3 regions of the Sinorhizobium arboris LMG 14919 genome follow, and region 1 is predicted to be linked to each of the others. Evidence: riboswitches for the same ligand, from Rfam matches in the RefSeq annotation. Region 1 holds a riboswitch; each other region holds the start of a gene.
The links. A riboswitch is a leader RNA that binds a small molecule or an ion and turns the genes downstream of it on or off. The one in region 1 is predicted to bind cobalamin.
Positions count from the first base shown of each region.

Region 2: another riboswitch for cobalamin. It lies ahead of SINAR_RS0105845 (ABC transporter substrate-binding protein); the one in region 1 lies ahead of SINAR_RS0114050 (aromatic ring-hydroxylating oxygenase subunit alpha).
Region 3: another riboswitch for cobalamin. It lies ahead of bluB (5,6-dimethylbenzimidazole synthase); the one in region 1 lies ahead of SINAR_RS0114050 (aromatic ring-hydroxylating oxygenase subunit alpha).

Region 1 is NZ_ATYB01000014.1:617,877-621,112, reverse strand. It holds gene SINAR_RS0114055 (FAD-binding oxidoreductase) at 1-553, opposite strand, end outside; gene SINAR_RS0114050 (aromatic ring-hydroxylating oxygenase subunit alpha) at 550-1,794, opposite strand; cobalamin riboswitch at 1,906-2,108, opposite strand; gene SINAR_RS0114045 (DUF6656 family protein) at 2,428-3,024, shown strand; gene SINAR_RS0114040 (L-threonylcarbamoyladenylate synthase) at 3,093-3,236, shown strand, end outside.
Region 2 is NZ_ATYB01000008.1:1,114,864-1,118,099, reverse strand. It holds gene SINAR_RS0105850 (sigma-54-dependent transcriptional regulator) at 1-978, shown strand, start outside; cobalamin riboswitch at 1,382-1,612, shown strand; gene SINAR_RS0105845 (ABC transporter substrate-binding protein) at 1,787-2,836, shown strand; gene SINAR_RS0105840 (FecCD family ABC transporter permease) at 2,842-3,236, shown strand, end outside.
Region 3 is NZ_ATYB01000014.1:1,711,850-1,715,085, reverse strand. It holds gene SINAR_RS0119555 (phytanoyl-CoA dioxygenase family protein) at 1-405, shown strand, start outside; gene SINAR_RS0119550 (SDR family oxidoreductase) at 456-1,277, shown strand; cobalamin riboswitch at 1,317-1,530, shown strand; gene bluB (5,6-dimethylbenzimidazole synthase) at 1,576-2,259, shown strand; gene SINAR_RS0119540 (DUF2865 domain-containing protein) at 2,321-3,236, opposite strand, start outside.

The DNA.
Region 1 (3,236 bases):
GCGGCATCTGGCGGGCGAGAACTTCGAGCTCCGCCTTGAACAGAAGATCGTCGGGGCGGCGGGCGCAGGAAATGAAGGTGACATCCATCTCCGGCGCGCAGTCGGCCATCCAGCGCGTCATCGACATCATCGGCGTGATGCCCGAACCCGCCGAAATGAAAAGATATTTTTCCCCGGGATGGCGAACGAAGCTGAAGTCGCCGAGCGGCCCCAGCGCCTTCACCACCATGCCGGGCTTCAGATTGTCGAACATCCAGCGCGTGCCGATGCTGCCGGGCTGCGCCTTCACGGTAACCGCCACGGAGAGCGGCCGCGACGGCGAAGAGGACAGCGTGTAGGTACGCATCACCGGCTCATCTGCAACGGGCAGTTCGAGCGTCACGAACTGCCCGGGCAGGTAGCGAAACCAGGCCGGCTTGTCGGAGCGGAACGTGAAGGTCATCACGTCGGCGGTCTCCGTGACCGCCGCAATGCACTCCAGCAGGTGCTGGCGGTCTCTCCAGGGATCGAGCTCGTCGAAATGGTGGAAGGAACGAGGCATCTCCATGATCATGCCACCCGCGAGAGATACGTGGCTCCGTCCTGGAGACGGTCCAGCATGAAGCTCGAATACCACTCGACGAACTGCATGACGCCGCCCTCGTGTTCGGCGGAATAGGGACCGGGCTCATAGGCCGGCGAGCGGATACCGAAAGCGTTCTCCTCGACGATCTGCCGGTCCTGGTCGTTGGTCTCCGTCCAGACATGCGTCAGTTCGTCGATCCGATAGTCCACGCCCTCCACCGCATCCTTGTTGACCAGCCACTTGGTCGTAACCTGCGTCAGTTCCGGCCCGAGCGGAAGCACACGGAAGGTGATCGCGTGGTCGCCAAGGATGTGGTTCCAGGTCGTCGGATAATGGAAGAGCAGCAGCGTGCCGATGCCATCGGCGCTCACTCCGGTAGAAAGCTGTTTGCTCACGGCCTTCTGGCCGGACATCGTGTAGCTCTCGGCGCCGTTGATCAGCGGCATCCTCGTCATGCGGAACTGGCCGGTGGGCGCGATCCGGAAGGCGCTCGGAAGACCGGCAGCCTCGCACTTCTGCCAATGGGCGCCGATTTCCGGATCGTCCATCGCCCCCTGGACCCCGGTCACGGTCGGCGCCTCCGGATAGGTGCGGCAGAGTTCCGGATGATTGGCAGCGCAATGATAGCACTCGCGATTGTTCTCCCAGACGAGCTTCCAATTGCCCTTCTCGACGATGGTGCTCTCGAAGGCGACCTTTGTCTCTCCGAGGCGGTGCGGCGCGAGATAGCCGGCGACCGTCTCGCGGAACGGCTGGAAGTCCATCGGGTGATCGGCAAGGCTGATGAAGATATAACCGCCGACGGTCTCGCAATGGATGGGCTTCAGACTGTGCTCCGCCGGGTCGAAGCCCTCGGGCATCTGCCGCGCGAAGAGCAGCCGGCCGTCGAGCTCGTAGGTCCACTGATGGTAGGGACACACAAGCTTGGCCGACGAGCCCTTGGACTGCGTGCAGACGCGCGAGCCCCGATGCCGGCACGAATTGTGGAGAGCCCGGACCGCGCCTTGCCGGTCGCGCACAATGACCACCGGATATTCGCCGATTTGCACCGTGAAGTAGTTGCCCGGCCGCGGGACTTCGCAATCATGGCCGATGAACAGCCAATCCTTGTACCAGATTTGCTCCAGGTCCTGACGGTAATAGTCGGGATCGACATAGAAGGCGCGATCCAGGCTATAGCCTTCGCGACGCGTCTTCAGCTTGCGCAGCATTTCGGTCTGAATTTCCATGCCCTTGTCCTCGTTTTCCGCCGCTCCGGAGAGGCAGGACAGGAACCCGCGCCGGTCGCATGGACCCGCAACGCATATGGCTCCGATCCGGCTGCCCGCCGCAACCAGCTGCTCGATTTGTGCTCCAAGGCTGGTTTCCGGGCTCTGGAGCTGTCCACGGGGGACCCGCCCGGCGCCTTCCCGGACGCGATGTCCAGTGGCCTTCTGCCGTGGCTGTTCGCTCCACCACCGTTGCGGGGGCAGCGCCGGGATTTGACCGGCTTCCCAATTCTCCGCCCTCTCTTCGAGGTGGCACCTTGAGTGTCCTCATCTAAGCTTGCGAGCGGGTCGGGCAACTGCCAATTGGCGACATCCGATTCCAGAAAGACGACAGGCAGAAAATGAAGCATTCGGCGACCAAGAGGGCAATATTATCCATAACAAACAATAGGGTAGATGAATCTCGATGCTGCCGGCCCTTTTTTGGGCAGCGTCGTTCACGACGCGAAGGCGATTTGCCGTTTTGCGACACTGCCCATTGGCGCAGGATCCGATCGACCCCGTCCTGCGCGACCGGGAATGCTTCGTTAACCGTAATGGCCTAACCTTGGCCGCTATCGACCCGCTTGCGGACAGGATGGCGCGAAGACGCCCATGGCAAAGTTCCGATATTACGAAGCCTCCGAAGAGGCACCGGCCGCAACGCCGAAACCCACCGCCCATACCGAGTTCCTGCGAACCGGCAGAATCGACAGACGCTGTTGGATGCCGAGCGAGCGCCAGTACCTGAGCTATGCCGAGGTCGCGCAGCAGACGGGGCGGAAACTGGCGACAGCGGGCGAGACGACCCACCGGCGGATCAACGGATTTCACACTTCGATCCGGTTCCCGAAGATGGTCTTTCACCGGACGCTCGCCGACAGCCCGCATCTCGGCTATTGCCATGTGACCGCCGCAAGTACCCGCCTCGCCGAGTTGCACGAGATCACCTGGTCCTTCTACTTCGCGAACTTCTTCTGCGACCTCGGGCACGAGGACCATTTTTTCGACCGTATCCGGCCGGGCTACTCGCGCATGTACTTCGCCGTTGCGACCGAACCCGATGCCGGCGAGGCGCGGATCGTCGTCAACCGGAATGTCCGCGGCAACGGGCTGATCTTCCGGACGCAGGATCCGAAGGTGGCCCTCAAGAACGTGCTGATGCTCGGCGCACGCGACGAAGCCCTTCGCCGGATCATTCGCGGGCTTTGACGAAGAAAATCGTTCTGTTTTTCCGACAGCTCCTTTAAGGAAGGCGACGGAAAGGACCGGACACCGCCATGGCCGAAGTCATAGACACGCGCATCGAACCGGAGCGGGCAATCGAGAAAGCCTGCGCCGTTCTTTCGGACGGGGATCCCGTCGCCATCCCGACGGAGACCGTTTACGGCCTTGCCGCTGACGCCACCAACCCCGATGCAATC
Region 2 (3,236 bases), on a different contig from region 1:
ATGAAACAGGAGATCGCGCGGCTTCAGGGACTGATCCGGGAGGGCGGCGGCATGGAGATTGTCGGCGACAGCCCGGCCATCCGCGATCTTCGCAGCCGCGTTGCAATGCTGGCCGACGTCGACATAGATACGTTGATCATCGGCGAGACCGGCACCGGCAAGGAGCTCGTTGCCCAGGCCCTGCACCGGCAAAGCCGGCGATCGGCCGGTCCTTTCGTGGCGATCAATTGCGCTGCGCTGCCCGAGAGCATCTTCGAGAGCGAGGTTTTCGGCCATGTGAAGGGTGCCTTCACCGGAGCGCTGTCGGACAGGCAGGGCAAGTTCGAGCATGCTGCGGGCGGGACGGTCTTCCTCGACGAGATCGAATCCATGCCACTGAGCCTGCAGGCGAAAATCCTTCGCGTTCTTCAGGAAAGGGTGATCGAGCGGCTCGGGGAAAACGGCCCGCGGCCGGTGGATGTCCGTATCCTCGCCGCCGCCAAGAGCGACCTCTCCGGCGAGATCGCCGCCGGGCGGTTCCGCGAGGACCTTTTCTACCGGCTCGCGACCGTGGACATACGCATTCCGCCTCTCAGGCAGCGTAGGGAGGACATAGGCCTGCTATTCGGACATTTCGCCTCGCTTGCCGCACATCGCTACGGCCGCGCCGAGCGGCAGGTACCGGCCGGTCTCGTGGCGCAATTGCGCGAGGAGGCATGGCGCGGCAATGTCCGCGAACTCAAGGCGCGGGCGGAACGGTTCGCGCTGGGCCTCGATGAACCGGCGAATCATTCCGAGGAGGCCCCGGCGTCTGCCGATGCCGCACTGCCGGATCGACTCGCGGCCTACGAGGCCCATCTGATCCGCGAAGCCCTGGAGCGACACGAAGGCGGTACGGCGAAGGCCGCCATAAGCCTCGGGATTCCCCATCGTACGCTGAACGAGAAGATTGCCCGCTATGGACTGCGGACGTCTGCCGAGAAGCGCTCGGCTCCTTGACGGGCTTCTATCGGCGGCTTCTCAGACCTGCCGGATGATGGTGCCGTTCACATTGACGGGAAGGCGCGCGGCGGTCACGGCCGACAGGCGGCCGATCTCGGCGGGAGGATAGAGTTCGTCGAAGGCGGGACGGTCATTCTCCTGACAGTCCTGATGGCGGGCAGGTGGATCCGCTTTTTGGGGTGCAGGGCTCGAATGGTGATCTCTGCCGCCGGGGGGGCAGGGACTGTGCTGCGAACCTGCGTACCTTGCAGGCGTGCTGCTGCAATGCAGAGCATCCACTGTTGACTCGTGTAATGATATAACATACTGGACAAGTCCGTGATCGGACATTGACAGCATGGGCCGGATCACGTGTGCGGGCACAACCGTCGCCTTCCACCTTGACCGGCGGCTGCGTTCCACATTAACTGGGACTGACGGTTCCCCTACCCGTGAGGTGGAGGGGATTAATAGGGAACACGGTGCGGACGACCCAAAAGGGACCAAAACCGTGGCTGCCCCCGCAACTGTAAGCGGATCGTCGTTCATCCTCGTGGCGCCAAGGCGCCAGCCACTGCGTGTGAAGCGCGGGAAGGCAGATGAGCGACCTCTGTCCGTGAGCCAGGAGACCTGCCGTCAACATCGATCCAACGTCACGGGCGGGGATGCCCGGAGCAGGAGCAAGCCATGACCACATTCCGCGCCTTGCAGCGCAGCCCTTCATCAGTTTCCCCGAGGCTCAGCCACCATTCGTCTGATCGAATCCGATCGGCCGCCTGACCACCACAGCCGCATAGCGGCCTTCAACCACATTCGGGGAAGATTCATGAACACCTTTCTGAAACGACCGCTCATTGCGGCTCTCATTACCATTTCCGCAGACGCAACGGCTCTCGGCCATCCTGCCGCCGCTGCCGAGACGACCTATCCGCTGACACTCGAGAATTGCGGGCGGCAGGTCACCTTCGAAAAGATGCCCATGCGCACCGTCTCGATCGGCCAGAGCAGCACCGAGATCCTCTATCTGCTAGGCCTTGGGGACAGGGTCGTCGGCACCGCCCTTTGGGTCGGCCCGGTTCTTGAAGGCTTCGAGGAGGTTAATACCAAGGTCGAACGCCTGGCCGACAACGATCCGAGCTTCGAAAGCGTGCTCGCCAAGAAGCCGGACATGGTGGCGGTTCAGTTCCAGTGGCAGGTCGGCCCGGAAGGCGTGGTCGCGAGGCCCGAGCAGTTCGAGGAGCTCGGTATTCCGGTCTATACGTCTCCGTCCGATTGCGCCGGAAAGGAGAATTCGGCAGCGAGCGACGGCGTGCGCCGGCAGGTCTTCACGATGGACCTCGTCTATCGGGAAATTCGCGAACTGGCGCAAATCTACAACGTCCAGGAAAAGGGCGAGGAGGTCGTCGCCGGGCTCAAGCGGCGCGAGGAGGCGGCGCGCGCCAAGGTCGCTTCGGCCGGAGGCGGGCTCTCGGCGGTCTTCTGGTTTTCCAGCGCCGCCGATGCCGACCCTTATGTCGCCGGCAGGAATGGCGCACCCGGCTACATCATGGCTGCACTCGGGATAGAAAACATAATCAAGACCGAAGACGAGTGGCCGACGGTCGGCTGGGAAACCATCGCCAAGGCCCAACCGACGATGATCGTTGCCGGCTCCATGGAACGCCGCCGCTACCCCCTCGACAGCCTGGAAGCCAAGCTCGAATTCCTGGAGGCAGATCCCGTGGCGAGACTCATGCCGGCGGTCGCCAAAGGCTACGTGTTCGGCATGGATGCGCAGGCAATGAACCCGACGATCCGCACGATCGAAGGCATAGAGGCGCTGGCGGATGCCATCGCCAAGGCCGGACTCGCCTCCAAGGGTGGGTTGGGCAAGTGAGCCGCATGCTGACCTTGGCCGGGCGCAGGGGAACCGGGCGCTTGGGTGCGGCTCTTGCCGCGCTCGTCATTCTGATTGCGGCGCTCTGGATGGGCGCTGCGATCGGCGAAACGGCGATCCCCTTCAAGACCGTTGCGCAGACGGTCGCGAACCGGCTGTGGAATGCCGGCTATCCTCTGGAGCGGATCGACGAGGGCATCATCTGGAGCTACCGGCTGAGCCGGGCAGTCGTGGCCGCTTCCTGCGGGGCGGCGCTCGCGCTCTCCGGCGCCGTCCTGCAATCTTTATTGCGCAATCCGCTGGCCGATCCCTACATTCTCGGCATCTCCGCGGGAGCCTCGACAGGCGCGGTCAGCGTCGCCATCCTCGGTGCGGGCGCCGGCCTGCTGACGCTGCCGCT
Region 3 (3,236 bases), 1.1 Mb from region 1:
CCGCTGGAGAAGGGCGATGTCGTGTTCTTCAACCCGGCGCTTTTTCACGCAGCGGGCAGCAACCGGTCTGCCGGGATCAGGCGTGTGGCCAATCTTCTGCAGGTATCCTCCGCCTTCGGCCGGGCGATGGAAACGGTGGATCGCGAACACATGTGCGTCGTGCTCTTCCCGGCTCTGAAAGTCCTTGCGGCCGACGGCAAGCTCACGCAGGACGAAATTGCCAATGCAGTTGCCGCGTGCGCCGAAGGTTATTCGTTCCCGACCAATCTCGATCGTGATCCCCCGGTTGGCGGTCTGGCGCCCAGGACGCAGGCACAGCTGATGCACGAAGCGCTCGCCGGCGAATGGAGTGCTGAAGCGTTTGCCGAGGCGCTGGCTGATCAGGCGGCGAAAAAGCTAAGCTAAACCACCTTGGCTCAATGCACGGCCATTAACATTTCAAAGGGAGGAACAGGATGAGCACGGACCAAGCCGGACTGGACGGGAAGATCGCCATCGTGACAGGGGGCACGCAGGGGCTCGGTGCCACGATTGCCGCACTCTTCGCGGAGCGTGGCGCCGCCGGCGTCGTCATTTGCGGGCGCAACGCGGCGAAAGGCGAGGCGAAGGCTGCCGAGATCGCCGCGGCGACCGGTTCGAAGGTCGTCTACGTACCGGCGGATCTCGAGCGGGTGGAGGATGCCCGTGCCGTGGTAGCGGCTTGTGACCGCGCCTTCGGGCGGGTCGATGCGCTGGTCAACGCCGCAGCGATCACGGACCGGGGCACGATCCTCGATACCAGCCCGGAGCTCTTCGACCGGATGTTCGCGGTCAATGTGCGCGCGCCATTCTTCCTTATGCAGGAGGTGGTGAAAGTGATGCGGCGAGAGAAAAGGGAAGGCACGATCGTCAATATCGGCTCGATGTCGGCGAAGGCAGGTCAGCCATTCATCGCCGCCTATTGTGCGTCGAAGGGGGCGCTGGAGACGCTGACCAAGAACACTGCCTATGCCGTTCTGCGCAACCGCATCCGCGTGAACGGCCTGAACATCGGCTGGATGGCCTCGGAAGGCGAGGACCGGATCCAGCGCGAATATCACGATGCCCCGGCGAACTGGCTGGAAAAGGCGGCAGCCAGCCAGCCCTTCGGCAGGCTCGTCGACCCGGCGGAGGTCGCGCGCGCCTGCGCCTATCTTTCGTCAGCAGAATCCGGCCTTATGACCGGTTCCGTCATCTGCTTCGATCAGTCGATCTGGGGCGCCTACGACGCGTCGCCTCATCCGGAGGAACCGCTCTGAGTTGGCCACCTTGCCGGCTTGCGTTTCGCCGGCGCCTATGGCCATATGCACCCGCCAGGTGCCCGCGAAAATGCGGGAGAATCGGGAAGCCGGTGCAGTTCCGGCACGTGCCCAACGCTGTGACGGGGACGTTCTCGCCAAATCAAGGTCTGAATCTTTTCAGAGCTTTGCCACTGAATATTGAACTTGTTCGGGAAGGCGGTGCGAACGGATGATCCGAAGTCAGAAGACCGGCCTGGCGAGATAGACCGGCCCCGCGCGGACGGCGGGAGGTTGCCGCATTGTTGGGGATCGAACGATGCTGCCTGAACAGAACGGCTGCCTTGCGGCCGCCGGAGCCTTTTCGTCGGACGAGCGCGCCGCCGTCTATCGCGCCATCGAGACGCGCCGGGATGTACGCGACGAATTTCTGCCCGAGCCGCTGCCCGAGGAGTTGGTCGCCCGGCTGCTCGGTGCGGCGCATCAGGCGCCGTCCGTCGGTTTCATGCAACCCTGGAACTTCGTGCTCGTGCGGCAGGACGCGACGCGGGAGAAAGTCTGGCGGGCATTTCAGCGCGCCAATGATGAGGCCGCAGAGATGTTTTCCGGCGAAAGGCAGGCGAAATATCGCTCGCTGAAACTCGAAGGCATTCGCAAGGCACCGCTCAGCATTTGCGTGACCTGCGACCGGACGCGCGGCGGAGCGGTCGTCCTGGGCCGCACCCATAACCCGCAGATGGACGTATATTCTACCGTTTGCGCCGTGCAGAACCTGTGGCTCGCCGCGCGGGCGGAGGGCGTGGGCGTCGGTTGGGTCAGCATTTTCCACGAGAGCGAGATCAAGGCCATCCTCGGCATCCCCCGGCATATCGAAATCGTTGCCTGGCTATGCCTCGGCTTTGTCGACAAGCTGTATCGGGAGCCGGAGCTCGCCGCCAAGGGTTGGCGGCAGCGGCTGCCGCTCGAAGATCTCGTCTTCGAGGAAGGTTGGGGGGTCCGTTAGAAGCATGTATTGATTCAAGAAGATGCGCGCCGTTCTTGCAGCGCGCTCGCAGCTGCGCGCTTCAATTGTCCTGCAGCGGCTGGTATCGCGGCCCAAGCGGATGCTTGAGGTCGATCGCGCTCTCCTCCTGCGGAAGGAACGTCGGACCGACGACGCGGACCTTGCTGTTGGCCGGGTCGTAGGGTCGCTCTTCGATCGGTTTGGGCGGCGTCTTCTTTTCACTGCCGATCGTTATGACGGACGGGCTGACGACCGTGAGCTTGCCGGCCGGGCTTGCCTTCTGCTCGTTGGTATCCGTTGCGAGGTCCGGAATTCCGCAGCCGCATATGCCTGGAGCCCCGACGCCACGCGCCCTGTAGGCGAAGGCCGCTGGGAGTTCGGCGTAAGGCCGTCCGGTCGACGCCGAAACCATCTGGTCGGCCTCTTCCGTTGCGAGCACATGGTAATAGAGCTCCGTCTCCGCTCCGGGGCAACGCGCGCGGCAGAGCTCGGCGTCGCGGCCGAAGTCTGCCGGCGTGGCATGCGAGGAGATGGGAAAGAAGGCACCGTCGCACGTTCTTACGCATATGGTCCTGAGGCTGCCGGCGAAATCTTGCCCCATGAGCGGAAGATCGGTCCCGGGGGCGTCGAGCAGAAGCGGATAGGCATCGCTGTCCGGCGGCAGGTCCCGCAGGATGTTACGGTGGACCTCAGTCGCGCCGGCGGCGGCGTTCGCAAATTGACGCTCGGTGGCACGGGCCTCCCGATTCTCCGGCGGCGCTCCTGAGCAGCCGTTGAGTTCCATGGCAGCGAGAATGCGCCGGCGAATGTCCTCGCCACCGTCGCCGATCAGATGCCGGCGCTGCGCCTTGAGTGTCCGCAGGTTCTGCTCCATCCGCGCGATCGTGTCGTCGATCTCTGCGCAAGCGGCCTCGTCATCGCCGCCGATGATGATGACGCTGCCGCTGCTGCAGTTCATCCGGCGGCGATCGTTCCTC